DNA from 4 places in the Ruegeria sp. L11 genome. Region 3 is predicted to be linked to each of the others. Evidence: riboswitches for the same ligand, from Rfam matches in the RefSeq annotation. Region 3 holds a riboswitch; each other region holds the start of a gene.

Region 1 (7,817 bases), on a different contig from region 3:
GTCGCCCAGTCCGCCAAGCCCGCCGAGTCCTTTCAGCATCAGTCGTCTCCTGTGTTTCTGTTTGGTTCTAAATACGGACCGCAGGCAGGTGGCACAAGAGGTCTCCCGCCTGTCCAGATCAGAGCGGCGCCGACCGATCATTTATGTGCCCGCATTCCCTCCTTCAGGTGCATCGTGAAAGGGGGTGAGTATGCCGGTTTCTTGAAACTTGGACCCGCGGGCTCAGGGGCTAGTCCTCTTCGAACGGGTCCCATTCCTCTTCGACTTCGGGAAGGGCCTCGGTCTCAACCTTGGCGGCGCGCTGTTCAGGTGTTTCGATCCGAATGATCTTTGCCTTGGGGAATTGCGTCAGCACGGCCTGAACCAGCGGGTGTTCTTCGGCCTCGGCTTTCAGGGCCAGTTCGGCCCGGTCCCGCACTTCCGCGATGGTCGCGGCATCCCCGTCCGAGACAATGGAGACGGCCCACCGATTGCCGGTCCAGCGTTGCAGGGCAGAGCCCAATCGCGACGCCAAATCCGACGGTGCCTGAGGCGTCGGGGTGAATTCGATCCGGCCGGGCTGATACGACACAAGGCGCACGCCGCTTTCCACCTCGACAAGCAGTTTCACATCGCGGTTTGTGCGGATCAGTTCCACCACATGCCCGAAGGTTGGATAGCGGGCCAGGGCCGTCTGTGCATCCTGCGACAGTGCGGCAACCGGTGCGCCACCCGCTCCGCGCGGGGGCGATGTATAAGCAGGCGGCGGGGTCGCGTTGGATTGCGTTGCCACCGGGGCCTGTCGCGACATTGACATGCCTCCGCCCGGCCCGCCGGGAGGCGGAGGCGGGGTGTCTTGCAGCCGTTTGATCAGCTCTTCGGGGCTGGGCAAATCAGCGACATGCGTCAGCCGGATAACGGCCATCTCGGCGGCCATCATCGCGTTGGGCGCCGCAGAGACTTCTTCCAGCGCCTTCAGCAGCATCTGCCACATCCGGGTCAGAACCCGCATCGGCAAAGCCTCGGCCATGTGCTGGCCCCGTGTGCGTTCGTCGGGGGAAACCGTCGGGTCTTCGGCCGCGTCAGGTGTGATCTTTACGACGGACACCCAATGCGTGATTTCGGCCAGATCGCGCAGCACGGCCAGAGGGTCCGCGCCTTCCGCATATTGCCCGCTCAGTTCAGTAAGCGCCCCTGCCGCGTCACCGCGCAGGATCATGTCCATCAGGTCCAGAACGCGACCACGATCCGCCAGACCCAGCATCGCACGGACCTGATCGGCGGTCGTCTCGCCAGCCCCGTGTGAAATTGCCTGATCCAGCAGTGAGGTCGCGTCGCGGGCCGACCCTTCTGCAGCGCGGGTGATCAGCGCCAGTGCGTCGTCGGCGATCTGCGCGCCCTCGGCCCCGGCGATCTTGCGCAGCAGACCGATCATGTCTTCGGGCTCGATCCGGCGCAGGTCAAACCGCTGACACCGCGACAGAACCGTGACCGGCACTTTGCGAATCTCGGTGGTCGCGAAGATGAACTTCACATGCGCGGGCGGTTCTTCCAACGTCTTGAGCAGCGCGTTGAATGCGCTGGTCGAGAGCATGTGAACCTCGTCGATGATGTAGATCTTGTAGCGCGCACTGGCGGCGCGATAGCGTACACTGTCGATGATCTCGCGGATATCGTTGACGCCGGTACGGCTGGCGGCATCCATTTCCATCACATCGACATGGCGGCCTTCCATGATGGCGACACAATGTTCGCACTGACCGCAGGGTTCGGTTGTGGGGCCACCGGTTCCGTCGGGTCCGATGCAGTTCATGCCCTTGGCGATGATCCGCGCCGTGGTCGTTTTACCCGTCCCGCGAATGCCGGTCATGATAAAGGCCTGCGCGATCCGGTCGGCCTCGAAAGCGTTCTTCAGGGTGCGCACCATGGCATCCTGACCCACCAGATCGGCAAAGGTTTCCGGACGGTATTTGCGGGCGAGAACCTGATAGGCGGGGCTGGGCGTGTCTGTCATGTCTTCTCGCTCGGATTCGGTGCTTCGGCACAGCGTAGTGGCGGCGGCAGTCCGCGTCCACTGTGGGGCGCGATGATTTTTTGTTTCAGGAACGGGCTGGTTTCCAACTAAACTGGACCAGCGGATTTAATGACTCATTTCTTAAAGAGTACCTTGGGGGAGGACGCACTTCATGTCGCAGTTGGTCATCTTTGCTCTGCAGGTCGGAGGCGGGACGCTTGCCCTTACTTCAATGCCCGGGCGTGGCGGGGATTACGTCGGCGATCTGGATATGATTGCGGCGTGGAAACCGGGCCTTGTGATTTCAATGACGACGGATGTTGAAATGCTTCAGGATGGCGCGCAGCACTTTGGCAGCGACATCCAAAGCCGTGCCAGCCGGTGGGTTCACCTGCCGATCGAAGATTTTGGAGCACCGACGCAGGCGGTTCAGAAGGCCTGGCCAGAGGTCAGCGCCACGGCCCGACATGCGCTGTCGGGCGGTGGCCGGGTTCTTGTGCATTGCCGTGGGGGGTGCGGCAGATCCGGGATGATTGTTCTGCGACTGATGGTTGAATGCGGTGAACGCGCCAGCGACGCACTGGACCGCCTGCGGGCCGTGCGCCCCTGCGCTGTCGAAACCGATGCGCAGCTGGCCTGGGCGTCCCGGATCACCCCGGCACAGGTGGAAGTGGGATCAAGCTGACAGCTGCTGGGGTGCGTAGCCGGTTTTCCGGGGCCGGATCGTTGAAACCTCGATCATGGCGCAAGGCGGGTTCGCGACAATGCCCGCGGGCAGCGTGCTGAATATAGGTCCGAAGATCAAATCGGCATAGGCATCAAGGTCCCGAATTGCCGTATCAGGGTGCGCCCCGCAGAAAACGCGAACGCTGTCGGATCGCGCTCGGATCGTTGCCATGCACCCTTCCGCGCAATGTGACAGCGCGCTGTTGCCTTCAAATTCGAAATCCTCGCTGGTGGCCGAAACCGCCTGCGCCATGGCTTCGGAAATCGAGCGGGCCAGTCGCGCCAAAGCCGGGCAGGTTTTCCCAGTCCGCTGGCACACAGTAGCGCTGTATTCGTGTGACTTTGTCTTCCAGATCATCCTGCGCCCTCCGCGCGTGGTGGGCTGGATATTGGGGCAGGTGGGACAGCATCTCGCTGTCAGGACCTGCCCGGACACCCCGCCCGAGTTTCGGTTTCAGTTCCGATGGCAGGTCTCCTGACTTGCGGGTCATTGCTCTGCCGACCTTCCCAGCCCATGGGCCAGTGGTATTTCGGCATTGCTTACCGCTTACAGTTGCGGGGGCAGTCGCGGACTAGGTTGATGTCTGTATGACCAGACAAACCGCACCGTGTTCCCTTTTCATCCCGACCTCTTGTGGGGGCCAGAAACCATCACACAACCGCTAGCGCCTGATCGCGTTCCGAGTCAAGCCGATCTTTAGCCGGACGTTTGGTCATGCTGGATGCGGATTATGTTCCGGCCTAGTGTCATCGGCATCGAAGGCAGGCAAACCGATTGTTTCAGCGAAAGCCGGGGATCATGTTGGATACGGAACAGACGGTGTTGATCGAAGATTTCCGCTTTCCGTCCGGGTCTGTGACCTTGTCGGCGCGGTTGCATCGGCCAGTGGGTGAGCCGGAAACCGTTGTCGTGCTGAACAGTGCCACGGGTGTGCCGCGTGACTATTATCAACACTTCGCGCGATGGCTGGCTGCCGACCGGGGGATAGCTTGCCTGACCTATGACTATCGGGACTACGGGCTTTCTTTGGTTGGCCGCCTGAAAGACGCAACTGCAACAATGGCGGATTGGGCGTTGATCGACATGCCAGCGGCACGGGCCGAAATGCGCAGGCGGTTTCCAAAGGCGCAGCAGTGGACCATCGGCCATTCCGTCGGTGCGATGCTGGGGCCGGTGCAGCCGGATATCGACCAGATCGACCGAATGATCGGTGTGTGTTCGGGACTGGTGACTTTGAAAGATCACCCATGGCCCTATCGGGGGTTGGCAGGGCTGTTCTGGTATGGCCATGCACCGCTGATGGTGCGGGCACTTGGCTATCTACCCGGCAAAGCAATCGGGTTTGGTTCGGACCTGCCCGCCTCGGTCTACTGGCAATGGCGCAAATGGTGTACAGCCCCTCTTAGCTACGTTCCCGAGATCGGGCAGAATTTGCCTGATGCGCATTGGGGCAGTTCTGGAACACCAGTGGATCTGTTCACGTTCGAAGATGACCAGATGGCTCCGCCCGAGGCGGTTTGGCGCCTTGCTGATTTGTATGGCCCCGAGGCCAGACGCCACCTTCTGAAGCCTGCTGAATTCGGACTGCCGGAAATAGGCCATATCGGAGCATTTGCCCGTCGCAATGCAGCGGTCTGGCCGCGCCTGATCGCCTGATCAGACGCGACGCAGGTTTTCCTAACACCTTGCAGTTATGGCCGTTTGCGAAGCTTCTTGTCCTGCATGACACCGCGCACCATCTTGCCGAACGCCTTGTCCCGCGCCCGCGATTGGGCAACGGTTTCCGAGTTTCGCTGATCTTCACGCCGCAGCTTGCGCCAACGGTCCAGCCGGGTCGGGTCAAGTGCGCCTTCGCCGATTGCGTTCTGCACGGCACAGCCGGGCTCGGTCTCGTGCTGACAATCCGAAAAGCGACAGCTTTGGCCAAGCTCCGTGATGTCCGAGAACACGTTGTCGATCCCGTCCTGAGCGTCCAGCAAACGCAGTGCGCGCATTCCCGGCGTATCGATCAGCCAGCCACCGTTACCCATCCGGTGCAACGCGCGCACCGTTGTCGTGTGTCTGCCCCGTGCGTCGTCTTCGCGAATTTCAGACGTGGCGAGGTTTTGATCCGTCATGGCGTTGCTGAGCGTCGTTTTACCTACGCCCGACGACCCGACCAGCGCGCCGGTCTGGCCTTTGGGGCACCATGCCAGAACCTTTTCGACATCTGCCGGGTCCAGCGCATTGACCGCCAGCACCGACAGAAAAGGGTCCAGAGATTGCACTTGTCCCGAGAAACTGCCGGGGTCATCCGACTGGTCAGCTTTCGTCAGGACAACGACCGGATAACATCCGGCCTGATGCGCCAGCGCCAGATAACGTTCCAGCCGGGGAAGGTTGAAGTCCGCATTGCACGAGCTGACGATGAACAAAACATCGACATTGGCGGCAATCAGTTGGGTTGCGGCACCTGTACCGGCAGCTCTGCGTTGCAGCAGGCTGCGCCGGTCCAAAAGGTGGCGCACGCGGTTTTCGGCGTCCGCAAGAACCCAATCCCCGACGGCATATGAACCGGTCGGATTATCCGGTGTCCGCAAAGGGATTTCACCATCCGGGCTCAGCCCGATCAGACGGTCCCGATGAACGGAGGCGACGCGAAAGGGCGTGTCGGAAGGAAAAGCCGCGTGTTGCGCGGCAAAGTGAGAGGACCATCCCAGGTCCGAAAGCGTATAAGACATTTATCTGCCTGTTTTCAGAAACAGCAATGCCAACGGATGGCAATCGCGCATCCGCAGGTCGTGTGTTCAGGCAGTCCGGTGATTCCGGTGAATCAGAACCAGTCTGCCCGAAGGGTTTTCACTACAATCATAAAGCCCTCCTGCGGCTGTGGTTCACGAAGTGAGAGGTTGGACATCGACCCAAGCGGGGCTCGTTGTGGCTGCTTCCTTCCGGACCTGACCAGGTTGGCGAGGCGCTCGCCCGCGCCAACCTCTCGAGTCCGGATATAGGGAAGGCATTGGGAAAAGACAACCCATCAGAGCGTCAGGCGAATGCGTTCAAATCCCAAGCCATCCGAGCCCAGCGACACGGGATCGAACCTGTGCAACTCATCCAGATATTTCAGGGCGCCTGGACCTGTGCGAAGAATTGTTGTCACGCCCCGTTGCGGCATCAACGAGAACGGGTAGGGCTGCGTGGCGATCGGATCGGGCGGAAGGTGCTGCGCCAGGTAATCCTGCACAAGGTCCTTGATGCTCAGCGGTGGCAGGCTGATCAGCTCAGACGTTGTCGCATGCGGAAAATGCCCGCCTCCGCTGGCGCGGTAATTGTTCAGCGCCATAACGAACATCTGCTCCGGTCGTACGGGACGGCCTGCATATGTCAGATCGCTGATCCGCTTTTTGTCGGGGCGGATTATTTTCCCCTGCGCATCGTAACGAGGCGGCCGCGTGGGATCGATCTGATAAGACAGTCCAAACACGATGTCGAAATTGTATCCGGCCCGTTCAGGGTTGATCAGCTCGGGTTCGGAACCGGGCTTTAACTGGTTGAATACGCTGGCCGACATCTCCAACCAGTCCAGCAAATGCGCGCCGCTGATCCGGATTGCACGCAACTCGTTGGGAAACACATGCAGATCCGCGACATGGCGCAAACATATTTCTCCGGCGGGTACCTCGGTATAATGGCGCGGGCCTGAGCGTCCGCCGGATTTGGCAGGCGAAACAACCGACAAAATCGGCAGATCCGCCAGGTCTGGTCCCTGCAAAAACGGGCGCAGTGCGGCGGCTTGCGCCGCAGCTACAAGGGTCAGCCCGCGATCCGGCGCACAGCAACTGAAATAGCTGTGCAATGTATCCGGGATATGTGCCACCGGTGCGGCAACGGATTGACGGGTCATACGATGTGCCACCTCACACAAGCCCGCAATTTCACTGTCTTCCCCGACGGCTGTGCCGTTGCTGATAACCGGGCGCAGTTCGACGCAGCAATCCCGGATTTGCACTTTGCCGTCCGGCCCGGCGGTCACGGCCAAATCGATAACCCCCAGGTAAGAGCCCGCTGATCCCGGCATGACAACGGGTGTTCCATGTACCAGCCCCGTCAGGTGATCGACCATCGGGGTATTGGCATGGCCCTCTCCTGGAAGTGTCAGGTGAGTATGCCCGGCCACAATGGCATCGATGCCTTTGATCGCGGCCAAGGGTATCACGGCGTTTTCCATCCCCGCCACCGGTTCGCTGCCCCCAAGGCCGGAATGAGCAAGCGCGACGATGATATCACACCCCTTGTCGCGCAATGTCTGCGTCAGGGACTTTGCCGCAACCAGGATATCCTCGACGACGATACCGCCATCCAGATTATGCGCCTCCCAACAGGCCGTTTGCGGAGGAAGAACCGAGAAGATGCCGATGCGAACGGGAATGTCTTCACCGTTCAAAGACACGGTGCGGTCCAAAACGATGTGCCGCTGCCAGGGCTGAGGTCCGCGCGTGCGATACAGGTTGCTACAAATAACTGGGCAGGGGGCTTGCGTCAGGATGTTGCCCAATGTCGCCAGCCCGAACCCGAAATCATGGTTGCCCAGCCCGATCGCGTCATAACCCAGGGCTTCGAACGCCGTCATCATCGGATGGGCAGTGCCACTTTTGGCGGCCCAATCGCCCATTGGGGTTCCCTGCAACGAATCCCCGTTGTCAAACATCAGCACCAGCGCGCGTTCGGCCTCTTGCCGGGCAGCGCGGATCAGGCTGGCGGTGCGCGTCAATCCAACCGTCTGGTCTGGCGTGTCGGTGTAGTAGTCAAAACCGGTCAGGTTCATATGCAGGTCGGTTGTGGCCAGAATGCGAATTTTCCCAATGTCACCAATGGGCTGTACCTGCGTCGAGGAGGGGATCTTCACTTTGAGTATTCTGCTATTGAATGTGGGTATTGATTAAATCCATCAAAATTCACTCTAAATGATTTTTCCGAGGCCACCATGCGGCTTTTCAGCGGCAGGGAGGTGGATTTTCTATCCCTGAATAGCCATTGCAACACGGGCCGAGACGTGGCAGCCCTGTGCGCAAGACCAAAAGGAAATCCAATGAAAAACGCAGAGCAGGTAACCTTCGG
Region 2 (7,817 bases), on a different contig from region 3:
ACCGCCCATGATCAGCGAGTTTGAGGCGCGTATGAACGAAAACGCCCAGACCGTTGTTGATGACAATACGTTCCAGGCGCTGCCTGCCACCCTGCCCTATTCCGTGCAGGAAGTGCCGGACGTTCTGTCACGCCGGGATCTGCGCCGCATCGAAGAAATGTACCAGCATGTTGTAGCCAACACCGTTCGCTATTCCCGCGTGATCTGGGCCAGCATGACGGACGAAGAACGTGCGATCCTGCTGGAGCGTTTCACCATCGGGGTACCGGAAGGCGGGCTGGACGATGCCTCAAGCGAGATATCGCTGCTCAGCACCGTTCAGAATAAGGTGCTTGGGTTCTATGGCAATGCCATGATCATGCCCTTCTCGATCCCGCCCGATCTGGCCGACCGGATGGAGATGCGGACCGGTGATATTCAGGACAGTCTTCTGGCCTTCCACCGCGAGGATTTCCGGCCACCGCGCCGCACGATCTCGCTGCCGACCAGAGGCCTGTTGGGCGAGGCTGTACTGGGTCGCTGCAATTCCTGCGAGATGATCGACCACCGCCGCTTCTGGAACTGGCAGGACAGCCCGACACCGCCGCCGGTTGGCGACGCGCCGGTCCTGCCTGCTGACAGTGACGCCATCTTTGGTACCCGTGCGCCGTCAGACCTGCCGAACAACCAGCCTTCGAACACGCTGACCATTGCAGGGGGCGACATTGGCACCGGCCAGGCTGTGCCCACGTCGCAACTGGCCGAAATCCTCAAGGCTGCGCCCGATCTTGCGCGGGCGGGAACTGATCTGACAGGCCTGAAGGAGTTGCAGGCGCAACTGGCGCTTGAAACGCAATCGGTCGCCGCCGGTCGGGACAAGGCCATCGACACGGCGACGGATCTGACCAAGGAGCTGGTTGGAAAGGCCACGGAACTTGCGGGTAAAGGTCAGGAAATCGCTGCCGCCCGCAAAGAGGAAGAAGCCAAGAAGGCCGCCGCTGACAAGAAGGCATTTGACGCCAGCAATGCCGCCAAGATCAAGGGGTTTGAGGATATTGCCAAGAACGCCTCGGGTGTTTCCGCGCTGATCGGCGGGCAACCGGATGGCAACCAGGCCGGTTTCGTTCAAAACCTGTTCAAGGATTTCCCCGGCGGGGCTGCGGCTTTGGCCAACCCGTCCAACACGCTGCTTCTGGCCAAGCTTTTCGGGGCCTTCACCAAGGCAAATGCGGATGCTGATGACGGCAGCGCGACCAAGGCCGGCAGCCAGTCGGTGCTGGATTTCCTCAATGGCCTGAACGCTCCTGCGGAGGATGACAATGAGTGACACGAGCACAAATGTGACGGACAAACCGGGAATTGATGAAAGCCTTGCCGAAGCGATCATCAACATTCTTGAAACGACCAACTCTCCGGCGATCCAGCGCGCCCGTGAGGTGATTGCCCATAGGCTGGCCATTGCGGGCGATATTGCCCCTTCGCGCATCCCTGCGCCGCGCAACATCACCGAGATCGGCGGCTATATCAATCTGCTGAGCGAGTATGGTGAGTCCGAACAGCGCGCACGCATGATCGCGGCTGCTTTGGGTATTGCAGGACCGCAGATTTCGCTGCCGCAGCCGGGTGCCGTTCCGCCGTTGTCTTTCATCACTCGCGACGGTGCAAGGCCCGTTGGTCCGCAGCAGGCCAGTTTCCCGCTGAGCTTCACGATCCGCAGTGATTTCGTTCCGGCCTTCGACAATGCGTTGCAGGAGATCGCGATACGTGGCGGTGCGGTGCCGATCCTGACACCTGTCAGGGTCCTTCCGGCCGCCGGATCAGGCCCCGTGACCGACGGCATCGCACAGCTGGCTTTGATCGGTCGAACCCTCAACCTGGCACCGACTGCGGCGCTGCATGCCGTGGCCACCGACCCCCTGTCGCTCAGCCGTCCGACTGCGGGTGGCGGGTTCGAGGTTCTGGCACGGGTCATCGACGCCGCCGCCCCGATTGCCGGGACCATCGCGGCGGCAGACTGGACAAGCTGGGAATGCGATGCTGCTGCCTGTTCCGAGGTTGACAGCAACGATGCGCGCTTTGCCCTTTCACCGATCCTGAATGCGGCCGGTTGGCACCAGGCGGCTGATCCCGGCAATCCCAACAGCCTGTCCGATCCCGGCAGCTGGGCCGCGTGGCAGAACATCACCGGGCTTGTACCCGGCGTCACACGGTTCGCGGATGAGCTGCAATTGCTGTACCCTGCCGAGATGCTCATCACCTCGCCGGTTTTTAACCAACTGGACAATGTCTGGACGGGAAGCGCATTCGCCGCGCCATAGGACCCCCTCTGCGACCGCAACAATGTGATTTGGCGGCACTTGGCTTTTGGGGTTACGCTTGAACAGGAGGGCCGCCATGCAAAACCCGGAACGTTTCGAAAAATTCTTCTTTGCCAAAGTTGGCATGGGCGAAGCCTGCGGTTGCGCCGAGCGCATCATCGACGTTTTCGAATTCAACCGAAAAGGTGGTGCGCAGTCGAAACACCCGGTGAAACAGGACCGGCGCGGACGCCTGTCGTTTCGGGCATGGGCGGTCAGATATGGGCTTATAAGCCGAAAGCGGCACAGCTGAACACGGATTGGTCCTGTCAGACAGCCACCAGTTTTCCGTCTCGCAAATCGAGCGCATCCGGTGCCAGTTCGGCGCGGAAGGCCGGGGAATGGCTGACAAGAAGGATCGCTTGCGGCAATGCCCGGAGGATTTCCAGCAGCCGGGCCTCGTTCCGTGGGTCCAGCGCGTTGGTAGGCTCATCAAGCAGCAGAACCTCGGGCTCCATCGCCAGAACGGTCGCCAGCGTAACCAGCCGTTTTTCACCCCCTGACAACTTGTGGGTGATGCGGTTCTTCAGATGCATCAGGTCCAGATCACCCAACACGTTTTCTACGATGGCTAGCGCTTCGTCGCGCGTTCTGCCAAGGTTGAGCGGGCCAAAGGCGATATCCTCGGCGACGGTCGGGCAGAACAGTTGATCATCCGCATCCTGAAACACAAGGCCCACCCGGCGGCGTACGTCGTGAAAATCGGCCTCTTGCACTCTTTGCTGACCAAAGATCGTGACCGTGCCGGACCGTGGGCGCTGCAAGCCAAGCGTGATGCGCAGCAAGGTTGATTTTCCCGCCCCGTTCGGACCCGTCAGCGACAGGCGTTGACCGGCGGACAGGCTGAGGCTGGCACCGTCCAGAACGGGTGGCTGACCGGGGTAGGCAAAGCAGATATCTTCAAGCGCAATCAGTGCCATGCAAAATCCAGTATGATCAGACCCGCGCAAAGAGCACCAAGGCCTGCGGCAAAAACAATGTCCCTTCGGGTCAGGGCAAAGTCCTGAAGCAGCAGCATACGGCCTGAAAACCCCCGGCATTTCATGGCATCAAGAATGCGTTCGGATCTTTCGATCGCGCGCACCAGCATCATTCCCACGAGATAGCCAAAGCTGCGATAGGTGTGCCAGTTTGTTGCCGGGCGAAAGCCGCGCACTTTCATAGCCGCGCGCAGGCGCAGGTATTCTTCCCGCAGAACCTCGATATAGCGGATGGTGAACATCAGAAGATGAACCAGCTTTTCGGGGCAGCGTAGGCGGTGCAAGGCGTGGCCAAGCATGACCGGCTCCATCGTGCCGACCAGCACCATCAGGGACAGGATGACCGCGTTGGCCGTCAAGGCGATCTCGACCGCTTTCCAGAAACCCTGCCAGCTTGCGGGAAACCCCCAGAGCGTGAACATCGGGTCGCCGGGCATGGAGAATGGCAACAGCACCAGCATGAAAAGGATGAACCCATCCATCATGGCCATGCGTTTCAACGTTTTCCGCCAGGGCAGACGCGACGCGGCAAGAAGCGAAAGGGACACCGCCAGAGCCCCGCACAGTGCTGTCTGCGAGGAGACCGCCACAGTCACCACCGCGAAGACAACCGCCATGACGATCCGCATCCTTGGATCAAGCGGGTTGATCGCGCCGCGCCGCTGCGCGCCCGCTTTGGCCAGCGTGTTTTCCTGTTGCCCCAGAACGTGCGCCATCAGGCCGCCAGCTTGCGGCGTGCCGCAAAGTAAAAGCCCAGACCAAACAGACCGACGATATATCCGATCCCACCCAGAACAGTTTGCAGGTCATTTTGTTCGCGGTAGGCGGCGATTTCCCGACGCAGCGGGCGCAGCTCATCCCGAACGGCCCTGGCAATGACCTGTTGTTGTTCATCGCTGAGCACCGCCGCTGTCTGGGCAGGTGCGTTTGTCGGCGCGGTGTCGGGTTCCGCTTCAACGCCCATGATCCGGGCGACATCCGCAGCGGGCATGGTAACCTCGGCCACGTGCCCGGCACCAAGGTTTGCAAAGAAAGTATGGGCTACCGGCGCGTTTGGCGTGTAGATAAAGAACCCGTCTGCATCCGTGAGGATACGGCCCAGCTCGGTTCCGTCCGGGCCGTTGACGATGACCTCGGCCCCGCTTGCCATGTCGCCGTTGGAAAAGCCGATTTCGCCTTCGATGGCGTCACCGGATTCAAACACTCCGGCTATGACCTTATGCGCCAAGGCAGGTACGGGTGCGCAGCTCAGCGCCAGAACGATCGCCAGGTACCTCACGCGACCGCTCCTTTGACAAACAGCTCGGGCTTGACCTTGCGCGCCAGCAAAACCGCGAACCCGGTCAGGATCGCCTCAATCGCCATGACAGGAATATGTGCAAAGAAAACAAGCTTGGCCGCAGGCAGGAAGGCATCCCCGGACAAGGCCAGTGAAAACGCAACCATGCCGGTTGTGGCGGCTATGGCAAAGGCACCGCCGACCCCGCCCCATATCGCACCTTGCAGAGGTGAGCCATGGGCGATCAGGCGGCCAAAGATCAGCCCGGCCAAAACCGCGGGCAACGCGATGTTCAGGGTGTTGATCCCCAATACCGTCAACCCGCCAAAGCCAAAGAAGACGGCTTGCAGCAAAAGCCCGACGAACAGGGCCGGGAATGCGGCCCAGCCCAACAAAAGCCCGGCCATTCCGTTGAGGATCAGATGCACTGACGAAGGGCCAATCGGCACATGGATCAGCGATGCCACGAAAAAGCTGGCAGACAGCACCCCCGCAGTGGGGATGCGATCAAGATCCAGCGACCTGAGGCCCATGGCAATCCCACCCGCAGCAGCGACGGCTCCGCCGATCACGACAGGGTTGGACAAGGCTCCGTCAACGATGTGCATCTACGGTTACTCCAAATCCCAGGCGCGGATCCAGATGACCGCGTCCTGGCTTAGTTCTTTGCCGTTGTGTTCGGTCACGGGACCGGCGCCGAGTGCGGCAAATCCCCAATATCCGGCTTTTGGAACGCCAAACGTGAAATACCCGTTATCATCCGAAGTTGCGACCAATGCACCACCCGGCATCGGCGAGACGGTCGGGGCCGAGGCGGCCGCGCTTTCCATGTCTGGTTCTGCGGCCATGTACTCGATCTCGATCTCGGCACCCACAACCGGTTGGCCTTCGGCCATAACCCGACCTGTAAACGTCGAACCCGCGATGATGTTGGTCGGTTTGTTGAGCGGGATAATCTCAACCGGCAGGCCCACCGGGTTCATCCAGTCGGTCGGCAGTTCGTTGCGGTTCAGGAATGCCTTGGCGATCTGCTGGATATAGATATCCTCGGATTCCTCATAATAGGGCTGGGGAACTGTCACCAGCACATAGTCGCCCGACCGTTTGACGGGAACATAACCCTTGAATGCCGCGCCTTCGTTTTCGCCACCGGTGAAACGTACGGGTTCCAGGGTATCCAGCAGATCGGTTTTCTGACCGTTGTGGATCACGTAGAATTCCTGCGGCTTGTCCAGATCCATGACATGCCCGTTCGAGAACGGATGCCAAAAGATCAGCTTGACCGGAACATTCCCCGGTGCGTCGATCATGGTTTCAGCGGTGTATTCCAGCAGGAAATGCGCATTTGCCATCGCTGGAAGCGCTATCGCCACAGCGGCTGCGGAAAGCAGCTTGGTCATCAATAGTCGTCCTTGTCCCATCGTACCAATCCCGGTACGAGATGCGTTTTGACTGCGGGGATGTCCAAGCTAAGCTGCTTTTTCAAGCATCCTGCTCCGACGCACATCCCGTCGCCGATTAGGAGTGCCCTTGTCAAAGGCACATGTCCGGCAGGTATCCTGACTTGCGGGTCAAAGCGTTGGGCTGGCCTTCCCGGATTAACTCCAGTGGCACTTCAGCCCTGCTCGCCGCTTACAGTTGCGGGTGCAGTTGCGGAATTGGGCCAAAGCCCGCACCGCATTCCCTTTTGATTCCAGAGCACGCCCCGGAACCGAACATGCCGAGCGGCTTGCCAGACTTCTTCGGCATCCGTCAACGATCATTTGCGCTGGCTGTCAAAAAGTTTAGCGGGCAATGCCCTTTTTCCGGCGGATCCGCTTTGGATAAAGGTCGGGGTTTTCGGGAATGAACCTACCCTTCGAGCAGGTATCTTTCCGACAATGGCAAACTGGCCGCCCCCAATGAGCGGGCATCCGGGCCTGCCGTCCCCGCCAGCACCAAAGGCCGTTCCAGCCCGGTCAGGTTCAGGTCGGATAGTTCGACCTCAACCAGTTCCACCAGCCGCGCCTTGATGCCTGCGGGCATCCAGCCATCAATCTTGACACATTCGAAGTCGATCAGGCTGCAAGATGAGACTGTGGCATGGGCAATCCCGTGCGCCGCTTGTTTCAGCCAGTTCTCAAGGTGGGTTTCCGGTACGTCCCAATGCTGTGTCGTTTCCCAAATTGAACCGGCTGTTGCGGCATTCTCACCTGTCGCGCGCTCCAGCACATAAAGACTGGCGACATCTATCAACGGTTTCACTCCGCCTGCGTCGTCCGGCACGGGCAATGGGCCAAGCGCACCGGCGTTTCCCCGCCCCGAAAAGATCGAGCCGTTCAGAACCACCCCGCCCCCAATGAAGAAGCCCACATAAAAATACAGGAAATCTCGTGGACCTTCCGCCGGGCCAAAAACCAGCTCAGCGCCGCAGGCGGCCGTTGCGTCGTTCTGCAAGAACACCGGCAAGTCATAGCTTGCCGCCAGCGCGCCTTTCAGGTCCGCGTCACGCCACGGATCCATTTTCTCCTGCGGAACCTGCAATGTCTGTGCCCAGTCCCAAAGGTAGAATGGCATCGCAATCCCAAGACCCGCGATCCTGCCGCGCGCTTCGGGCGACAGCGACGTCATCACTTTGTCGAGGCTTTCCTTGGAAAAGCTCAGTGTCGCCTCGGGCGTCGGAAAATCATAAGTCCGCCGCTCACGGTGCCTGACATTGCCAAGGAAATCCGTCAGCACCAGCTCGGTACTGCGCCGCCCGACTTTGAGCCCAAAGAAATACGCGCCATCCGGATTCAGGCGCATGGGAACCGAGGGCTGCCCGACTTTTCCCCGGATCGGTTCGCCCCGCAGAAGCAGCCCATCGGTTTCCAACTGGCGCATGATGACCGAAACCGTCTGTGCCGACAGCCCGGTCATCCGCGCGATCTCAGATTTTGCAAGGGCCTGATGGCGCCGGACCAGTGACAGGACAAGCCGTTCATTTCGGGCCCGCATTCCGCTTTGATTGGTGCCGCGCATGTCTGGCTCGCGTACGCCAGCGGTATTGTCCAAAGAGTTGTTTGCAGACACGGCCATCCCCTTCGTGACGACAATGTTGAAACCCTTCCTTTCTGTCAATAATAAATAAGAGTGATTTATTTATTGACTCAAAATTCGAATCTTGTGATGGTTTTCACGTTCGATCGGGCCGGATTTCGCCCGATCAGACGTATGCCCTGACGGGCATTGGGAAAACTGGGA
Region 3 (7,817 bases):
GCATTGAGTCGACCTTTTTTCAAAACCGGATCAACAGGCATAAGAGCGGGCAGTCAGTGAGTGGTATTCGACCGGTAAAACGCCGATTTCTGGCGGTAGTTTCCGCATTTCTGGTCATGTTCGGTGCCTGCGCCGCACATGCCGAAGTCAAACGCGGATCGGTCACCAACCTGCCCCTGCCCCGATATGTGTCGATGAAGGCAGCCGAAGGGAACGTGCGGCGCGGACCATCCCTAACCCACCGAATCGATTGGGTATTCAAAAGGCGTGGCATGCCGCTGCAGGTCACTGCCGAATACGGCAACTGGCGCAAGGTCCAAGACCGCGACGGCGCGGGTGGCTGGGTTCACTATGCCTTGTTGTCTGGCGTCCGAACGGTGCTGATCGAATCCGAGATGCTGCCTGTTTATGCCCGCCCCGACCCGACCTCGCCCGTGAATGCCCATTTCGAGACCGGAGTGGTGGCGCGCCTTGGAGCCTGTTCGCTGGACTGGTGCAGGATCACCGCCGGCGGATACCGTGGCTGGACACTGAAATCGAACCTTTGGGGCGTCGATTCTTCCGAAATTCGGGAATAGGCGAAAGACAATTTCCGGTATCCGCGGTTGCGCATCGCCCCGAAAAAGCGCGACAAGCTGTTTGAGTTACCGGCCCAATCGCCGCTTAACTCGACCTAAACGGAGGACCCTATGCGCGCAGTCACCTATTCAGCCTTCGGAGACGCTGTCGATGTCTTGCGTGTTCAGGATATTCCCCCGGTTCCGCCTGGACCGGGTGAAGTCACGGTCGAGTTGTCTTATTCCGGCGTAAATCCCTCGGACGTCAAGGCCCGCGCGGGAACCCGGCCAGGTGTCACAGAACCTCCGTTTCCGCTGATCGTTCCGCACAGCGACGGGGCTGGAGTCATCACAGCGGTTGGCGATGGCGTACCCGCGACGCGGATTGGTCAGCGCGTGTGGATTTGGAACGGGCAATGGCAACGCGCGTTCGGTACAGCTGCCAGCCACATCACCCTGCCTGAATCTCAGGCTGTAGAACTGCCCGAGACGGTGTCACTTGAAACCGGAGCGATTCTTGGAATTCCGGGCCTTACCGCAAGCCACGCAGTGTTCTCGGGCGGCACGCCGCGCGGGCAAACCATTTTGATCCATGGTGGGGCGGGTACTGTCGGGTATCTGGCTGTCCAGCTTGCCAAATGGGCCGGAGCCAATGTGATCGCAACGGCCAGCACCCGCAGCTTTGACCGGGTCAAGGCAGCCGGTGCAGATGTCGTTCTCGACTACTCCGGTGAACACCTTTCGGATCAGATTCTCGACGCAAATGATGGACGTACAATTGGTCGAATCGTCGATGTCGAATTTGGACAGAACCTTGACACCAACATTGCCGTCATCGCCGAGAACGGCCGTATCAACGCATATGGATCTGCCCGGAATATGACACCTGTCTTTCCCTTTGGACCCATGATGTTCAAGGCCGTGACACTCGAGGCAGTCCTGATCTACCTGCTGCCCGCAGATTTGCGCGCCGCCGCAATAGAGACTCTACACAAGGCACTGGCTGATGGCGCATTGATCTGCCCCGTACATAAGGTCTTTACACTGGAAGAATGCGCTGCCGCCCATGCGATGGTACAGGAAGGCAACCGTACCGGAGCGGTGTTGATCGACACCAAATGAGGGGCCTTCAAAAAAATTTTACGGCGCTCGCTTTTTTTGCAAAACGCTCTTGAACCCTGCCATCAACAATCGTAGATAGCCGCTCACCGTTGGGGTGTAGCCAAGTGGTAAGGCAGCGGTTTTTGGTACCGTGTATCGTAGGTTCGAATCCTACCACCCCAGCCATGATTTTCCCTAATATCACACACTATGAATCTGGGTCCGGATTTTGGCGCGTTCTCAGCGGCTTTTCTGATATCAGCGCCATGTTGAGACGCGCAGGTGCATGCTCTTGCGAGAAAATAGGAAAGACCCCGGAGTTTTTTCTTGCCGCAGGGTAAGTGTTAAGGTACCCGCGTTTTACCGGTCCCGATGTGGCTAAGAGGGAATCCGAGGTGCCTTTTGGTGCCAACCGGAACTGCCCCCGCAACTGTAGGCGGCGAGCGCTGTCCATTTCCGTCACTGGGCCATTTTGGTCTGGGAAGACAGGACAGACAAAGACCCGTCAGTCAGGAGACCTGCCGGTATGAAACCGAAACACACCGGGCGGGGTTGTCCGGGGAGGTTGCCGAAGAAACGCGCTGGGCGGGCTGTATTCCACTCTGCGCTTACAGCAGGCAGAAAAGCGTCTGTTGCTTCGGTAAATGCCCATTCACCCGTTCTCTGGTCATTGACACATGGAGATCGATTGTCATGTTTCTACGCACTGGCCTGATTGGCCTTTCCTTGCTGGCTACCAGCGCTGCCGCCGAAGGAAACTTTCCCCTAACCATCGAAAACTGCGGTCACTCGGTCACGTTTGACGCGCCTGTGACGTCGTCAGTCACGGTCGGCCAGGCCGCGACCGAGGTGCTTTATGCGCTGGGTCTGGGCGAGCAGGTTCTTGGAACTTCGGTCTGGTTCAACGAGGTGCTGCCTGAATATGCCGAGGTGAATGCCAAGGTCGAGCGTCTGGCAGATAATGATCCCAGCTTTGAAAGCGTGGTTGCCAAGCGGCCGGGACTGGTCGCAGCGCAATATGAATGGCATGTCGGGCCCGAGGGCATCGTCGCCACGCGTGAGCAATTTCATGAACTGGGCATTCCAACGTACGTAATGCCTGCAGATTGCGTCGGCAAAGACAATACGGTCGGCGGCGATGGCACCCGCCTGCAAGCGTTCTCGACCGATACGCTGTATCAGGGTATCGAAGAACTGGCCGCAGCTTTTGATGTGTCCGAACGCGGCACGGACCTGGTTGCCGAGTACAAGGCCCGCGAAGCCGCAGCCGTCGCCAAGGCGCAAGCCGTGAAGCTGGACGACGTGTCAGCCGTGTTCTGGTTTTCCTCTCCTGAGATGGAAAGCGATCCGTTTGTGGCCGGACAAAAAGGCGCACCGGGATACATGATGAGCACATTGGGCATCCGCAACGTCATCGAGACGGATGAAGAATGGCCAACAGTGGGCTGGGAAACCATTGCCAAGGCCAATCCGACAGTGATTGTGATTGCCAAGATGGACCGCCGTCGCTTTGCTGCGGACGACTACCTGAAAAAGCTGGAGTTCCTGCGCGCTGATTCGGTGACCAGCCAGATGGATGCGGTCAAGAATGACCGGATCGTCGTTATGGATGCGCAGGCCATGGACGCCACCATCCGCGCAATCCCGGCACTGGAGGATCTGGCCGAGAAGCTGGATACTATCGGAAACAACTTGTGAACGAGGTCGCCGCAATCTTACGGCAGGGTTTCAAGGCTGCGTGCCTTACTGTGCCATTGTTGATTGCGGCGGTCCTTGCGGGCGCGATGATCGGGGAAACCTCGCTGTCGCCCGATTTGGTTCTGTCCGTTCTGGCCAACAAGCTGGCCGGAGCGGACCTGCCCGTCGACCCCATTGATCAGGGTATTATCTGGAGTTACCGGCTTCCTCGCGCTCTGGTCGCGGCGTCCTGCGGCGCTGGTCTGGCCGTCGCGGGGGTCGTGTTGCAGGCTTTGCTGCGAAACCCGTTGGCCGACCCTTACATTTTGGGCATTTCTGCCGGGGCCTCGACGGGTGCCGTGGCTGTTACCATCGCAGGTTTGGGCGGGGGGGCTTTGTCGCTGTCTTTTGGCGCGTTCAATGGCGCGCTTTTGGCTTTTGGTTTTGTCGCGTTGCTGGCCCGAGCCGCTGGCGCAGGGGGCGGACGGGTTGCGACGGCACAGATCGTCCTGGCGGGAATTGCCGGGTCTCAGTTGTTCAATGCGCTGACGGCCTTCATCATCGCCAAATCCGCCAATGCCGATCAGGCGCGCGGGATCATGTTCTGGCTGATGGGAAACCTCAGCGGCGTGCGCTGGCCGGATGTGTATCTGGCCATTCCGGTGGCCCTTGTCGGTTGGCTCATTTGCCGCTTTCACGCCAGAGCACTGGACGCCTTTATTTTCGGCTCTGATTCAGCGGCCTCGCTGGGCGTTCCAGTCCGGCGGGTGCAGGCAACCCTGATCTTTGCGACCGCACTTACAACAGCTGTCATGGTCTCGATCGTCGGATCCATTGGCTTTGTCGGGCTGGTCATCCCTCATGCCGCTCGGTTCCTTGTGGGGTCGGGACATCGCAGGCTTATCCCAACAGCCGCCTTGATCGGAGCGGTCTTCCTGATCGGCGCAGATATCGTGTCGCGCATCATCATCCCGGGTCAGGTTCTGCCGATTGGGGTGGTCACCGCTCTGATCGGTGCGCCTGCCTTTGCCGTAATTTTGGTGCGCGGCCAGAGGAGCGCCCGATGAAGATCGAGGCGCAAAACCTGACATATTCCGTTCGCGGCAAGACTTTGCTGTCAGACGTATCCTTTGTCGTGGAGCCCGGCGAAACACTTGCTTTGGTCGGACCCAACGGTTCGGGAAAATCAACGCTGATGCGCCTGCTGGCGGGGTTGGTACGTCCGGTTTCAGGAAAAGTCGTCATAGCGGGTCATCCCGTTTCGCATTTGTCGCGCAGACAAATTGCCCAACGGATTGCCATCGTTGAACAACAGGCTGATACGGCCGAACGCGTGACTGCACGATCCGTGGTCGAACTGGGCCGCACGCCCTGGCTGTCGGCCTTACGGCCGTGGCGCGCCGAGGACACCTGGCAAGTCGACAAAGCCCTGCAAACCGTGGAAATGGCCGATATGGCACACAGAGAATGGGCGACATTGTCGGGAGGAGAGCGCCAGCGACTGCACATCGCACGCGCTTTGGCTCAGCAACCGGGACTCTTGCTTTTGGACGAACCGACCAACCATCTGGACATTCATCACCAACTGTCGATCCTGAACTGTGTTCGAATTCTAAAAGTGACGACAGTGATGGCGCTGCACGATCTGAATCAGGCGATGGCCTGTGACCGGGTGGCTGTTTTGTCAAAAGGGCGGCTGGTCTCTCTTGGCCCGCCCGAACATGCCCTGTCTTTGGAAACCGTTTCAGAAGTTTTCGGTGTCAAAGCACAGTGGGGGTATAGTACCGGCGGGACAGAACGGTTTCTGTCCTATCATCTGGACTGACGGCTTCCGATCGCTTCTGGTCGTACTGGATATCAGTGTCGTCAGCGCAGCATGCCAGATACGTACAATCTACGGCCTCAAAGCCATATTCCAACGGCGCGCAATCTTGACCTGGGTTTCCTCACAACCCGTCAAGTTGCCCGTCGAATGCTGTCTTGATTCTGACCTGGATTGGATTCGTTCGTTTTTTGCCTTCAAAGATGATCGGCAGGCGCGTTGTCCGAGCGTGGGTCGACCAAACCTCAGTGATATGTTCACTACTTGTTTTGAACCGTGAAACAGATTCCTTTTAGAAACCTCTGAGGCCTGACACAAATCACGACACGCCATCAGGTTGAACAGATTGCGGCGACCGCATGTCGATATTGCAGATTACCCACAATCAAAGCCTCAATCTGAGCCTTAAATTAACGGTAGATTAACGAAACAGGGCACAACAAATCTCTGGATGACAAGTTCTTGATATACTTATGCCTATATCGAGATTTATTGGTGGGTAATCCTGCCGGTCTGTTGACTAGTCCAGTTTTTAACGAGGGGGTATCCCGGCAGGATCAGGGGGTGCCAGATCAGGCCAGTTCGAGGCCAACAGATCGCGGCACCCCCGCCGGTAAGCGCGAACCAGCAACCCATCTTTTTCAGTTGATCTTGTTGCGTTGCGCGTGCGGCGTGATGCCGAAACTGGATCTGTACACCCTAGAGAAATGACCCGGATTTTCGAAGCCGCAGGCCACGGCGACTTCGGTGACCGACGCCTCGGTTTGCAAAAGCAGCTTCCGGGCCCGTTCCAGCCGCATTTCCATAAAGTACCTTTTAGGGGAAGTGTTTAAGTATTTGCCAAACAACCGTTCAAGTTGACGGGTGGAAATACCCAATTTGTCTGCAATGAAGGATGGGGAAACTGGGGTTTCCAGGCTGTCCTGCATAATGTCTATCGCCTTTGCCAGATGGGCATTGCGCATTCCATTGCGCGATTGCAGCGAAACGCGCTGCTTGGCGGTCGCATTACGCACCGTGTTATAGACCATTTGATCCGCAACATCGGTGGCCAGCTCTTCGCCATGGTCGCGTTCAATCAGATGCAGCATCAGGTCTGCGGTCGCGGTCCCACCTGATGCGGTAATGTGTTTTTCGTCGGCGACAAAGACGCTGCGCACCAGATTGATATCCGGAAAGGCTTCCATGAACGCGTCGTGGTATTCCCAATGGATCGCCGCCTGCATACCATTGAGGAACCCGGCCTCGGCCAGCAGCCACGCGCCGGAACACAATGCCCCGATCCGCGTTCCACGCGCTCGTTCGCGCCGCAGTGTGGCCAGAAGGGAACGGGTCACGTGGTCACGCATGTGAATGCCCGACAAAACAAAGAGCTGATCGCACTTGGACAGTTCCTCAAGTCCGGAATGCACAAGGGTGACGGACCCATTGGAAGACACGGCCTGCTCGCCCTGTTCGGATACAAATGACCAGCGATACAGCTCTTCGCCACTTACAAGGTTGGCGATTCTCAGCGGCTCGACCGCACAGGAAAAGGCGAGGTGCGAAAACTCCTCGACCAGGATGAAGGCGAAGTGCTGCGTCTGAGGCATGAGCAGGACCATTTCCAAACTGGGCCGACGCCCGAACGTGAGTCTATTTTGCAGACATCCATGCTGCACGAGATTTTTTTGTATACAACTTGTATTTTTTAGAAATACAAAACTGTGACCTCCGCGATTCGAACGCGGCGGCCACAGGACATAGTGAGGCCAAAGGATGAAAGACGAAGCCAAGTCGCGCAAAAATGCGCTCAGAGAACACCTGAAGATGTCCATCCTGACGCTGCGCCTTCGTCCAGGTGACGATCTGGATGAGGCGCATCTGTCCGATGAATTCGGCCTGTCGCGCACGCCTCTGCGCGAAGTGTTTCGTCAACTGGCTGGCGAAGGCTATCTGGATCTGCGAAAAAACCGCAGTGCCCGTGTTTCGGAAATGTCCTACACCACACTGCGCGATTTCTTCCTTGCCGCGCCGATGGTTTACGGGGCCATCCTGCGTCTGGCGGCAGTGAACGCGACTAACGCGCAAATCGAAGAACTGAAAGCGGCTCAGCAAGCATTCAAAGCTGCCCTTCGTTCAGGGTCGGCCGAAGATCGCGCACTTGCCAACAACCGTTTTCATGACGTGACTGGAGAGATGTCCGGCAATGTCTACCTGCTGCCGTCATTCAACCGGCTGCTGATCGATCATGCACGGATTGGCATGACATTCTACCGGCCACAGACAGTTGAAATGTCCGAAAACCTGTCGCTGGCCAGCCAACAGCATGACGCGATCATCGCAGCCATCGAGGCACGCGATGAAGCCGCGGCGGCGAAACTGGCCGAGGATCACTGGAACCTGTCCCGGGATCAGATCGGGATGTTCGTGATGCCTGACGCGCTGGATGTGCCGATGGGTATCCCACCATTTTCGAAACCCGCATGAGGACGGAATGAACCCGATTTTCAAGTTTGAAGGGATATATACCCCTGTGGTCACCCCCTATCACGACGATGGCAGCGTGAACTGGGACGCCCTGTCCGACGTGATCGAATACCTGATCGAAAATAGTGTGCACGGCCTGATTTCCGGCGGATCCACAGGTGAGAATTATGCCCAGACCGTGCCGGAGCGGC
Region 4 (7,817 bases), on a different contig from region 3:
GCACATTGATGCAGCATCCAAAGTACAACTTTGATACTTTGCACCCAAAGTATAAGAATACACATACTAACCATTAAAACAGGCAGCACTATGAAGTACTTACCTAGGATCGCAGCAATATGCTCACTGACTACGCTCGCAGCGTGTGGGGGAACGATGCAAGGAGTTGTGCGTGGCGAGGGTACCCGCGTTCAATTCCAATATGAGCAAGGCATGGATCGCGACTACTATGAGACAAGCATTGATGGTGAACACTTTAAAGGGCAAGCCGTGTACGCCAATGCAAGCAGCGGTTCTGGGGTTGGCTTTGCCAATGGGACAACAGTCCCCGTTTTCACCTCTACAACCACCGGTAACCTCGTCGCTGTGATGTTTGGCGACAAAGGCTCAACTATGCGGTGCGATATGAACTATGCAGACAGTTCTGGCTTTACGCCTATGGGCGGTGTGGGGGTATGCCAACATAGCGATGGCCGCGTGATTGACGTTATGTGGTGAGGTTTACCAGAATGCCGGGAACAAGGGTTGGCTATTGACATTAGTCACAACGATTTGCACGTTGTGCGACACAAAGTGAGACACACAAGCCAACCTCATCCCCGATAATCCGGGTTATTCAATGGCTTAGAAAAATGGTAGCGGGTCCGGTACTCGCCTCCAACTACATCCAAATCGCTGACCTGGCCCCACAGTACACGCATGCGACGCTTGGTGTTTTCAGACGTTCATGGCCCGCGATTCTGTCGAACTGCGGGCCAGATATGGCGTGTTTTTTCCGAACACCTGCCTACCCCTGCTCGTTCACGGGGCGCGATGTAGTCTGGTGTTTGCCTTACCCTCAGGCGCGCCCTTGTGGCACAACCTCGTATCCCGGCTCTTCCGGCTCATCATCTGTCATTTCGGCTGGGAAGCCCGGGGCAGTGATATCCAGGCCGGTTGCCTCTTCCAGCCGCTTGATAATATTTGGTGAAAGCTCGCGTTCGCCATAGCGTGCGATACCATCGTTAAAGATGTTGATCATCACCGGATTTATTTCCAGCGGCACCCCGGCGCGGTCGGCGACCTCCTGAAACAGACCGATATCCTTCTTCACCAGATCCATGGTGAAGGAAATATCGCGCGACCCGTTCAGGATGACCTGACTTTCGGTTTCGTGCACGAAGGACGTGCCGGACGAGATTTTGATCGCCTCATAGGTCGTGTTCAGATCCATCCCCGCAGCCTTTGCCGTAACCAGTGCTTCGGCGCAGGTGATCAGGTTGGCGGTGGCAAGATAGTTGGTCATCACTTTCAGCACCGACGCCGAGCCCAGTTCACCGGTGTGCAAAACCCGGCGGCCCATTGTCGTCAGGAAAGGCAGAATTCGTTCAAACGTTTCCCGGTCACAGCCCGCAAAGATCGAAATGTTGCCTGTCGCGGCACGGTGGCACCCGCCAGAAACCGGGCAATCGACGGCCGCACCGCCGCGCGATATGACTTCGGCACCCAAGCGTTTGACTTCGGCCTCGTCAGTGGTCGACATCTCCATCCAGATCTTGCCGGGGCCCACTTCGGGCAACATCTCCTGCATGACTGCGTCCGATGCTGCCGGAGACGGCAGACAGGTGATCACCGCATCGCAATCGCGCATCAGCTGGGCGGGCCCTTCTGCCGCCTTTGCGCCTTTGGCGACAAACTCGGCCACCAGATCCGCGTTCAGGTCATGCACAGTCAGATCAATGCCGTTGCGCAAAAGGGATCCCGAAAGCTTGCCGCCTACGTTACCCAGACCGATAAATCCCACTTTCATATGACGCATCTCCAAGTTCGTCGTTTTCCCGTCATGCGACCATATACCGAACACGTTCTTCATGCCGCCGAACGACGCCTACAGGTCGCTTTTTTCTCCTTGGCTTATTTGTTGCGCGCGAACCGCTTGACAAGCGGGTCAGCGGTGCCGCATGTCCCTTTCGTTGGTGTCGGCGACAGCCGATGAAAAGGGAATGCGTCAACGGTTCATCCGCCAAGCGCAGCCGCCCCCGCGACCGTGACCGGAGAGGATGCCCAATGCCACTGGCCTGTGCCGGGAAGGCGGGACATCCGACAGAGCGACCGCTCTGGCATCCGCAAGCCGGGAGACCTGCCAACACCCGAAGTTGAAACCGGGCGGGGTGTTCCGGTGTCGGGTCCATGTGCAGACGTGGTGCCCGCATGAAACCCCGTCCCCCGCGAAGAGGATTTGGGGGGATGAGAGACATGACCGAGAACGCACCGGTAGAGCTACTGGTCTGCACGACTTGCCGCCGGGGTCTGCCCGTCGAGGATGACGCTGAGCGACCCGGCACATTGTTGCACAAGGCCCTGGAACAGGCTGTCCTGCCGGATGGTATCACTCTGAAACCGGTCGAATGCCTTTCGAACTGCGATCAGGGCTGTTCCATCGTTCTTCGGGGCGGGCCGGATCGCTGGACCTTTGTTTACGAGAATCTGAACGAAATCGATCACGTCGATGTCATCATCGATGGCGCGACTAAGTATCTGGCCACAGGCGATGGTCTGGTGAAATGGCGCGACCGTCCTGAACACTTCCGCAAAAACTGCGCCTCGCGCATTCCCCCGATTGGAGCCTGAGATCATGTCGAACCTTGAAAAACTTCCCGTCACCGTGATCACCGGCTTTCTGGGCTCGGGCAAAACCACGCTGGTGCGCCATCTGATGCAGAACCCGCAGGGCAAGCGCCTTGCGATTGTTGTTAACGAGTTTGGCGATGTGGGTGTTGATGGCGACATTCTGAAATCCTGCGCGATACCGGATTGCCCTGCGGAAAACATCATGGAACTGGCAAACGGCTGCATTTGCTGCACCGTGGCTGATGATTTCATCCCGACCATCGAGGCGCTGATGGCGCTGGAACCGCGCCCGGATCACATCCTGATCGAAACATCCGGCCTTGCACTGCCCAAACCGCTGCTGAAAGCATTTGATTGGCCTGATATCCGTTCGAAAATCACTGTTGATGGCGTGATCGCGCTGGCCGATGCCGAGGCCGTGGCCGCCGGTCGCTTTGCTCCGAACGTTGAAGCGGTGGATGCCCAACGGCTGGCTGATGACTCGATTGATCACGAAACACCCTTGTCCGAGGTGTTCGAAGATCAAATCTCGTGCGCGGATATCATCCTGCTGACCAAGCCCGATCTGGCAGGTCCCGAAGGTGTCGCGAAAGCTAAACAGATTATCGCCGCCGAGGCGCCGCGCCCGCTTCCCGTCGTCGAGGTTGCAGAGGGTGTCGTCGACGTACGTGTCGTGCTTGGCCTTGAGGCTGCCGCCGAAGATGACATGGACGCCCGCCCGTCACATCACGATGGCCATCACGATCATGAGCATGACGATTTCGAAAGCATCATCGTCGAGTTTCCGGAACAGACCGACCCGGCGGAACTGGTAGCCAGGATCGAACGTCTTGCGACTGAGCTGAATATCCTGCGCGTCAAAGGCTATGCCGCCGTCGCTGGCAAACCGATGCGCCTGCTGGTTCAGGCTGTCGGCGCGCGGGTTCGTCACCAATACGACCGCCCGTGGGAGCCCGGTGAAGAGCGCCGCTCGCGCCTGGTCGTGATTGCCGAGCATGACGACATCAAAGAAGCCGAAATCCGTGATATCCTCGTGGGTGTGACCGAGGTTGCCGAGTAAGTCATGCACGTCGTCTTTCGCGAAAGCCACGGGCTCGAGGAAACCGAGACCCCAACCGATCTGGGCCAAAGCCCGGGTGATCTGGTTGTGCTGTCCTTTTCCGACAGTGACCTGGGCGCTTTCGCGGCGGGCTGGCATCGCGGCGGCGGGCCTGAGGGGCGGATGCCCACGATGCGGCTGGCCAATCTTGCGGCGCTGAAGCACCCTCTGTCCGTCGATACCTATGTCGAACAGACACTTGAGGGCGCAAAGGGCATCCTGATCCGTCTGATAGGTGGCGTGCCCTATTGGTCTTACGGGCTGCAACAGGTTCTGGCACTGGCGCAAGCCAAAGGCATCGCGTTAGCCGTTTTACCGGCGGATGGGCGTGAAGACACTCGGTTGGATGAGTATTCGACCCTGCCCCTCTCGACCCTGAGGCGGCTGGCACATCTGTGTGACACCGGCGGCGAAGTCGCCGCGCAGGCCGCATTGGCCCAGATGGCCTTGGCAGCAGGGCTTTATGCCGGGCCAGTGATGGGCGCGAAAACCCTGCCCGAATGCGGTGCGTGGTGTCCAGATCAGGGTGTCGTCCCGGTGGGTTCCGCATTCCAGAACGATACGAAACGCATCCTTGTCACCTTTTATCGCGCGTATCTGACATCCGCAGACACCGCCCCGGTCGCGGCCCTGATCCGCAGCCTGCGCGCCCGCGGGCTTCAGGCGGTGGGTCTGTTTGCCCCGTCGCTCAAGACCCCAGCCGCTGCCGACTGGCTCAGGGAACAGGTCGTTGCCTTGCGACCGTCGGCGATCATCAACGCCACTTCATTCTCGGGCAAGGGCGCGTCCGGCACGTCGCCTCTGGACGCAGCGGATGTGCCGGTGTTTCAGGTCGCTCTCGCCACCTCGCGACGCAAGGCCTGGGCGGAGGCCGAACGCGGCCTGTCACCCGCCGACCTCGCCATGCATGTGGTATTGCCCGAAGTGGACGGGCGAATATCGGCAGGCGTTGTCTCTTTCAAAGAACCGGGCAAGCGCGATCCGCATTTGGAATACTCGCGTTTTGCGCATCGGGCCGAGCCGGACCGGATCGAGGCGATCATCGATCGGGTATCGGGCTGGCTTGCCCTGAATGACAAACCCAAGGCAGACCAGATCCCCGCGTTGGTACTGTCCACATATCCCGGCAAAGACTGGCAAATGGCCCATGCGGTTGGTCTCGACGCGCTGGCCTCGGCTGAGGCGATGCTGTCTGATCTTTGCGGTGAAGGCTACGACATCGCGGCTGGCGATCCGGTTGCCGACGCACTCTTGGACGCCCGGATATCGTGGCCGCTTGAGGATTATCTGAGCGCACTCGCTGAATTGCCCCAAACCCTGCGCACCGATCTGCACACCGTATGGGGCAATCCTGAGCAAGACCCAACTTTCACTCAGGGTGCGTTTCACTTCACGGCTTTGCGACGCGGCAAGGCGCTGGTCGCACTGCAACCAGAGCGCGGAACACCCGAACTGCGTGATGACGACTATCACGACCTTTCGCGTACCCCGCGCCATAGCTATGTCGCCTTCTATTTGTGGCTGCGCAAAGGTCTTGGCGCGGACGCGCTGATCCATATCGGTGCGCATGGCACACTGGAATGGCTGCCCGGCAAATCGGTCGCCCTATCAGCAGACTGCTGGCCCGAGGCGCTGATCCGTGACCTGCCGGTGATCTACCCGTTCATCGTCAACGACCCAGGTGAGGCCGCGCAGGCCAAGCGCCGGATCGGCGCCGTGACCCTGGGCCACATCCCGCCCCCCATGAAAGAAAGCGGAACGCCTGACCGGATGGTGCGACTGGAAGCCCTGCTGGACGAGTTCTCAAACGCGGACGGCCTTGACCCCAGACGCCGTGACCGGTTGCAGGAAGATATCCGGGATGAGGCGCAAGCCATTGGGCTGGAGCACGATCTGGGCCTGAACCAGGCCACCAGCACCGCCGAAGCAATCACGCGAATCGACCGCTTTGTCTGCGATATCAAAGAAAGCCAGTTTGGCGACGGGCTGCACGTCTATGGGCGTGTTCCGGATGTGACCGGCAGTTTCGACCCAGCCCCATCCGCCCATGCCGAACGCAAGGCCCTGATCAATGCGCTGGCCGGCAAGCGGATCGAGGCTGGCCCGTCCGGCTCGCCCTATCGGGGCCGCTCTGACGTGCTGCCGACCGGGCGAAACCTGTTTACCACCGATCCTCGGTCTGTGCCCACCCGCGCAGCCTACGCGCAAGGTGTGAAACTGGCCGAGGAACTGGTACGGCGACACTTGCAGGAGGAAGGCGATTACCCGAAAGGGCTGATTGTCGATCTGTGGGGATCGGCCACCATGCGCACTGCGGGCGAAGAATTCGCCATGGCCCTGCACCTGCTGGGTGTAAAGCCGGTTTGGGATAAGGGATCCGAGCGGGTTTCGGGTATTGAAGTGCTGCCCATCACCGACCTGAGCCGCCCGCGCCTGGACGTCACCTTGCGGGTTTCGGGCTTGTTTCGCGATGTGTTCCCCACGTTGTCAGCCCTCTATGGTCAGGCGGTTCGGGCATTGTCAGAGCGTGACGAAGCGACCGACTGGAACCCCTATGCCGGTCACGCCCCGGCTGCGCGGGTGTTTGGCCCGGCACCCGGCAGTTACGGCCTGAACATGACCCATCTGTCCGAGACCTATACGGACGAGGCGCGCGCCCAAGCCGGGGAGGCATGGCTTGAGGCCAGTTCGTACGCGTTGGAAGGTGAACACATCGCGCAGGACAAAGCGGGGATCACGGATCGTGTCGCCAAGGCCGACAGTTTTGTTCACCTCCAGGATCTGACGGAAACTGACCTGCTGCTGGCCAACGACTATGCCACGCATGAAGCCGGTTTTGCCGCCGCCAAAAAGGTCGCTGGGGGCACCGCTCAGCTTTACCATTTGGACAACACCAACCCAGATAATCCGCGCGCCCGGACTCTGCCGGAAGAAATCAGCCGCGTCGTTCATGCCCGCGCAGCCAACCCCGGCTGGATTGCGGGGATGCAGCGCCATGGTTTTCGCGGCGCCGCCGAGATTGCTGCGACGCTGGATCACATGGCCTCTTTCGCGCATCTGTCCGGCACTGTCGCTCCGCATCTGTTTGATCTCTATCACGAAGCCACATTGGGTAATGAGGCCGTTGATACCTTTCTGCAAGAGACCAACCCGAAGGCCCATCAGGCCATGCAAGACAGGTTCCGTGCATTGCTGGAAGCGGGGCTTTGGAACACGCGCCGGAATTCGATCCGGGCCGATTTGGAGGGTTTGAGATGAGTGCACCTATCGTTCAAGGCTGGTGTCCCGGCGCGCATCGTCCGATGATGTCAGGCGACGGGCTGGTCGTGCGGGTCCGTCCGCGTCTGGCGCGACTGAATGCCAGGCAGGCTATTGGCTTGTGCGAACTGGCTGAACGGTTCGGCAACGGCACCATTGACCTGACCAATCGTGCCAACCTGCAACTGCGCGGCGTGGATGAGCGCGACCACCAGCCGTTGCTTGTGGAGCTTGCGGCGCTGGACTTGCTTGATGCGGAACCCGGCATCGAAGTACGCCGCAATATTCTGGTCACTCCGCTCTATCAGGCGGGCGATTTGACCGCGCGGCTGACGCAGGAATTGATCGATCGACTGGCGGAACTGCCTGCTCTGCCCGCTAAGTTCGGTTTTGCCATAGATACAGGCCCGACGCGCCTGTTGGCCTCGGATTCCGCAGATATTCGTCTGGAACTGTGTGCCGACGGTCTGATCCTGCGCGCCGACGGCTGCAAAACCGGGCGGTGTGTGGCCGAAGGCGACGCCATCGACCACGTGATCGCGCTGGCCCGTTGGTTTGCCCAGACCTATACGCCCGAGACACGCCGCATGGCGCGGGTCGCCCACGCGCTGCCACAGGATTGGCTGGGACTTGCCCCCGGTCCTATCGGTGAAAAACTGCAACCCGGCCCCTATGAACTGGGCGCTCTCTACGGCGCGGCATTCGGCTCGCTGCCTGCGCGCAAGCTTTGTGAACTGGTTGAAGCCAGCGGCGCTTCTGCCCTGCGTGTCACCCCGTGGCGGCTGATCCTGCTGGAAGGCGGGGCGGCGATACCCTCCCCGGATTTCGTCATGGACGGAGCCGATCCGAT

The links. A riboswitch is a leader RNA that binds a small molecule or an ion and turns the genes downstream of it on or off. The one in region 3 is predicted to bind cobalamin.
Region 1: linked by a shared signal. The riboswitch ahead of ACR0CE_RS17745 (hypothetical protein) and the one ahead of ACR0CE_RS05915 (ABC transporter substrate-binding protein) in region 3 are both predicted to bind cobalamin.
Region 2: linked by a shared signal. The riboswitch ahead of ACR0CE_RS19640 (DUF4198 domain-containing protein) and the one ahead of ACR0CE_RS05915 (ABC transporter substrate-binding protein) in region 3 are both predicted to bind cobalamin.
Region 4: linked by a shared signal. The riboswitch ahead of ACR0CE_RS00325 (DUF1636 family protein) and the one ahead of ACR0CE_RS05915 (ABC transporter substrate-binding protein) in region 3 are both predicted to bind cobalamin.

The regions. Positions count from the first base shown of each region.
Region 1 covers NZ_JBQFMI010000017.1:7,492-15,308, forward strand. Annotated here, with positions in the region: gene ACR0CE_RS17730 (YbaB/EbfC family nucleoid-associated protein) at 1-39, opposite strand, end outside; gene ACR0CE_RS17735 (DNA polymerase III subunit gamma/tau) at 230-1,993, opposite strand; gene ACR0CE_RS17740 (protein-tyrosine phosphatase family protein) at 2,166-2,678, shown strand; gene ACR0CE_RS17745 (hypothetical protein) at 2,670-3,077, opposite strand; cobalamin riboswitch at 3,168-3,386, opposite strand; gene ACR0CE_RS17750 (alpha/beta hydrolase family protein) at 3,519-4,376, shown strand; gene rsgA (ribosome small subunit-dependent GTPase A) at 4,412-5,440, opposite strand; RNA gene ffs (signal recognition particle sRNA small type) at 5,599-5,697, opposite strand; gene ACR0CE_RS17765 (bifunctional 2',3'-cyclic-nucleotide 2'-phosphodiesterase/3'-nucleotidase) at 5,737-7,605, opposite strand; gene nudC (NAD(+) diphosphatase) at 7,789-7,817, shown strand, end outside.
Region 2 covers NZ_JBQFMI010000025.1:14,669-22,485, reverse strand. Annotated here, with positions in the region: gene ACR0CE_RS19675 (hypothetical protein) at 1-1,306, shown strand, start outside; gene ACR0CE_RS19670 (hypothetical protein) at 1,299-2,297, shown strand; gene ACR0CE_RS19665 (hypothetical protein) at 2,374-2,589, shown strand; gene ACR0CE_RS19660 (energy-coupling factor ABC transporter ATP-binding protein) at 2,606-3,256, opposite strand; gene cbiQ (cobalt ECF transporter T component CbiQ) at 3,247-4,032, opposite strand; gene ACR0CE_RS19650 (cobalt ABC transporter permease) at 4,032-4,595, opposite strand; gene cbiM (cobalt transporter CbiM) at 4,592-5,203, opposite strand; gene ACR0CE_RS19640 (DUF4198 domain-containing protein) at 5,210-5,995, opposite strand; cobalamin riboswitch at 6,128-6,326, opposite strand; gene ACR0CE_RS19635 (ROK family transcriptional regulator) at 6,447-7,652, opposite strand.
Region 3 covers NZ_JBQFMI010000002.1:198,205-206,021, reverse strand. Annotated here, with positions in the region: gene ACR0CE_RS05930 (SH3 domain-containing protein) at 117-578, shown strand; gene ACR0CE_RS05925 (NADPH:quinone reductase) at 690-1,679, shown strand; tRNA gene ACR0CE_RS05920 (tRNA-Gln) at 1,770-1,844, shown strand; cobalamin riboswitch at 2,006-2,198, shown strand; gene ACR0CE_RS05915 (ABC transporter substrate-binding protein) at 2,352-3,356, shown strand; gene ACR0CE_RS05910 (FecCD family ABC transporter permease) at 3,371-4,402, shown strand; partial or broken gene ACR0CE_RS05905 (ABC transporter ATP-binding protein) at 4,399-4,908, shown strand; gene ACR0CE_RS05900 (GlxA family transcriptional regulator) at 5,799-6,749, opposite strand; gene ACR0CE_RS05895 (GntR family transcriptional regulator) at 6,916-7,626, shown strand; gene ACR0CE_RS05890 (dihydrodipicolinate synthase family protein) at 7,634-7,817, shown strand, end outside.
Region 4 covers NZ_JBQFMI010000001.1:62,130-69,946, reverse strand. Annotated here, with positions in the region: gene ACR0CE_RS00335 (hypothetical protein) at 214-498, shown strand; gene ACR0CE_RS00330 (NAD(P)-dependent oxidoreductase) at 839-1,852, opposite strand; cobalamin riboswitch at 1,937-2,141, shown strand; gene ACR0CE_RS00325 (DUF1636 family protein) at 2,236-2,610, shown strand; gene cobW (cobalamin biosynthesis protein CobW) at 2,615-3,670, shown strand; gene cobN (cobaltochelatase subunit CobN) at 3,674-6,967, shown strand; gene ACR0CE_RS00310 (cobalamin biosynthesis protein CobG) at 6,964-7,817, shown strand, end outside.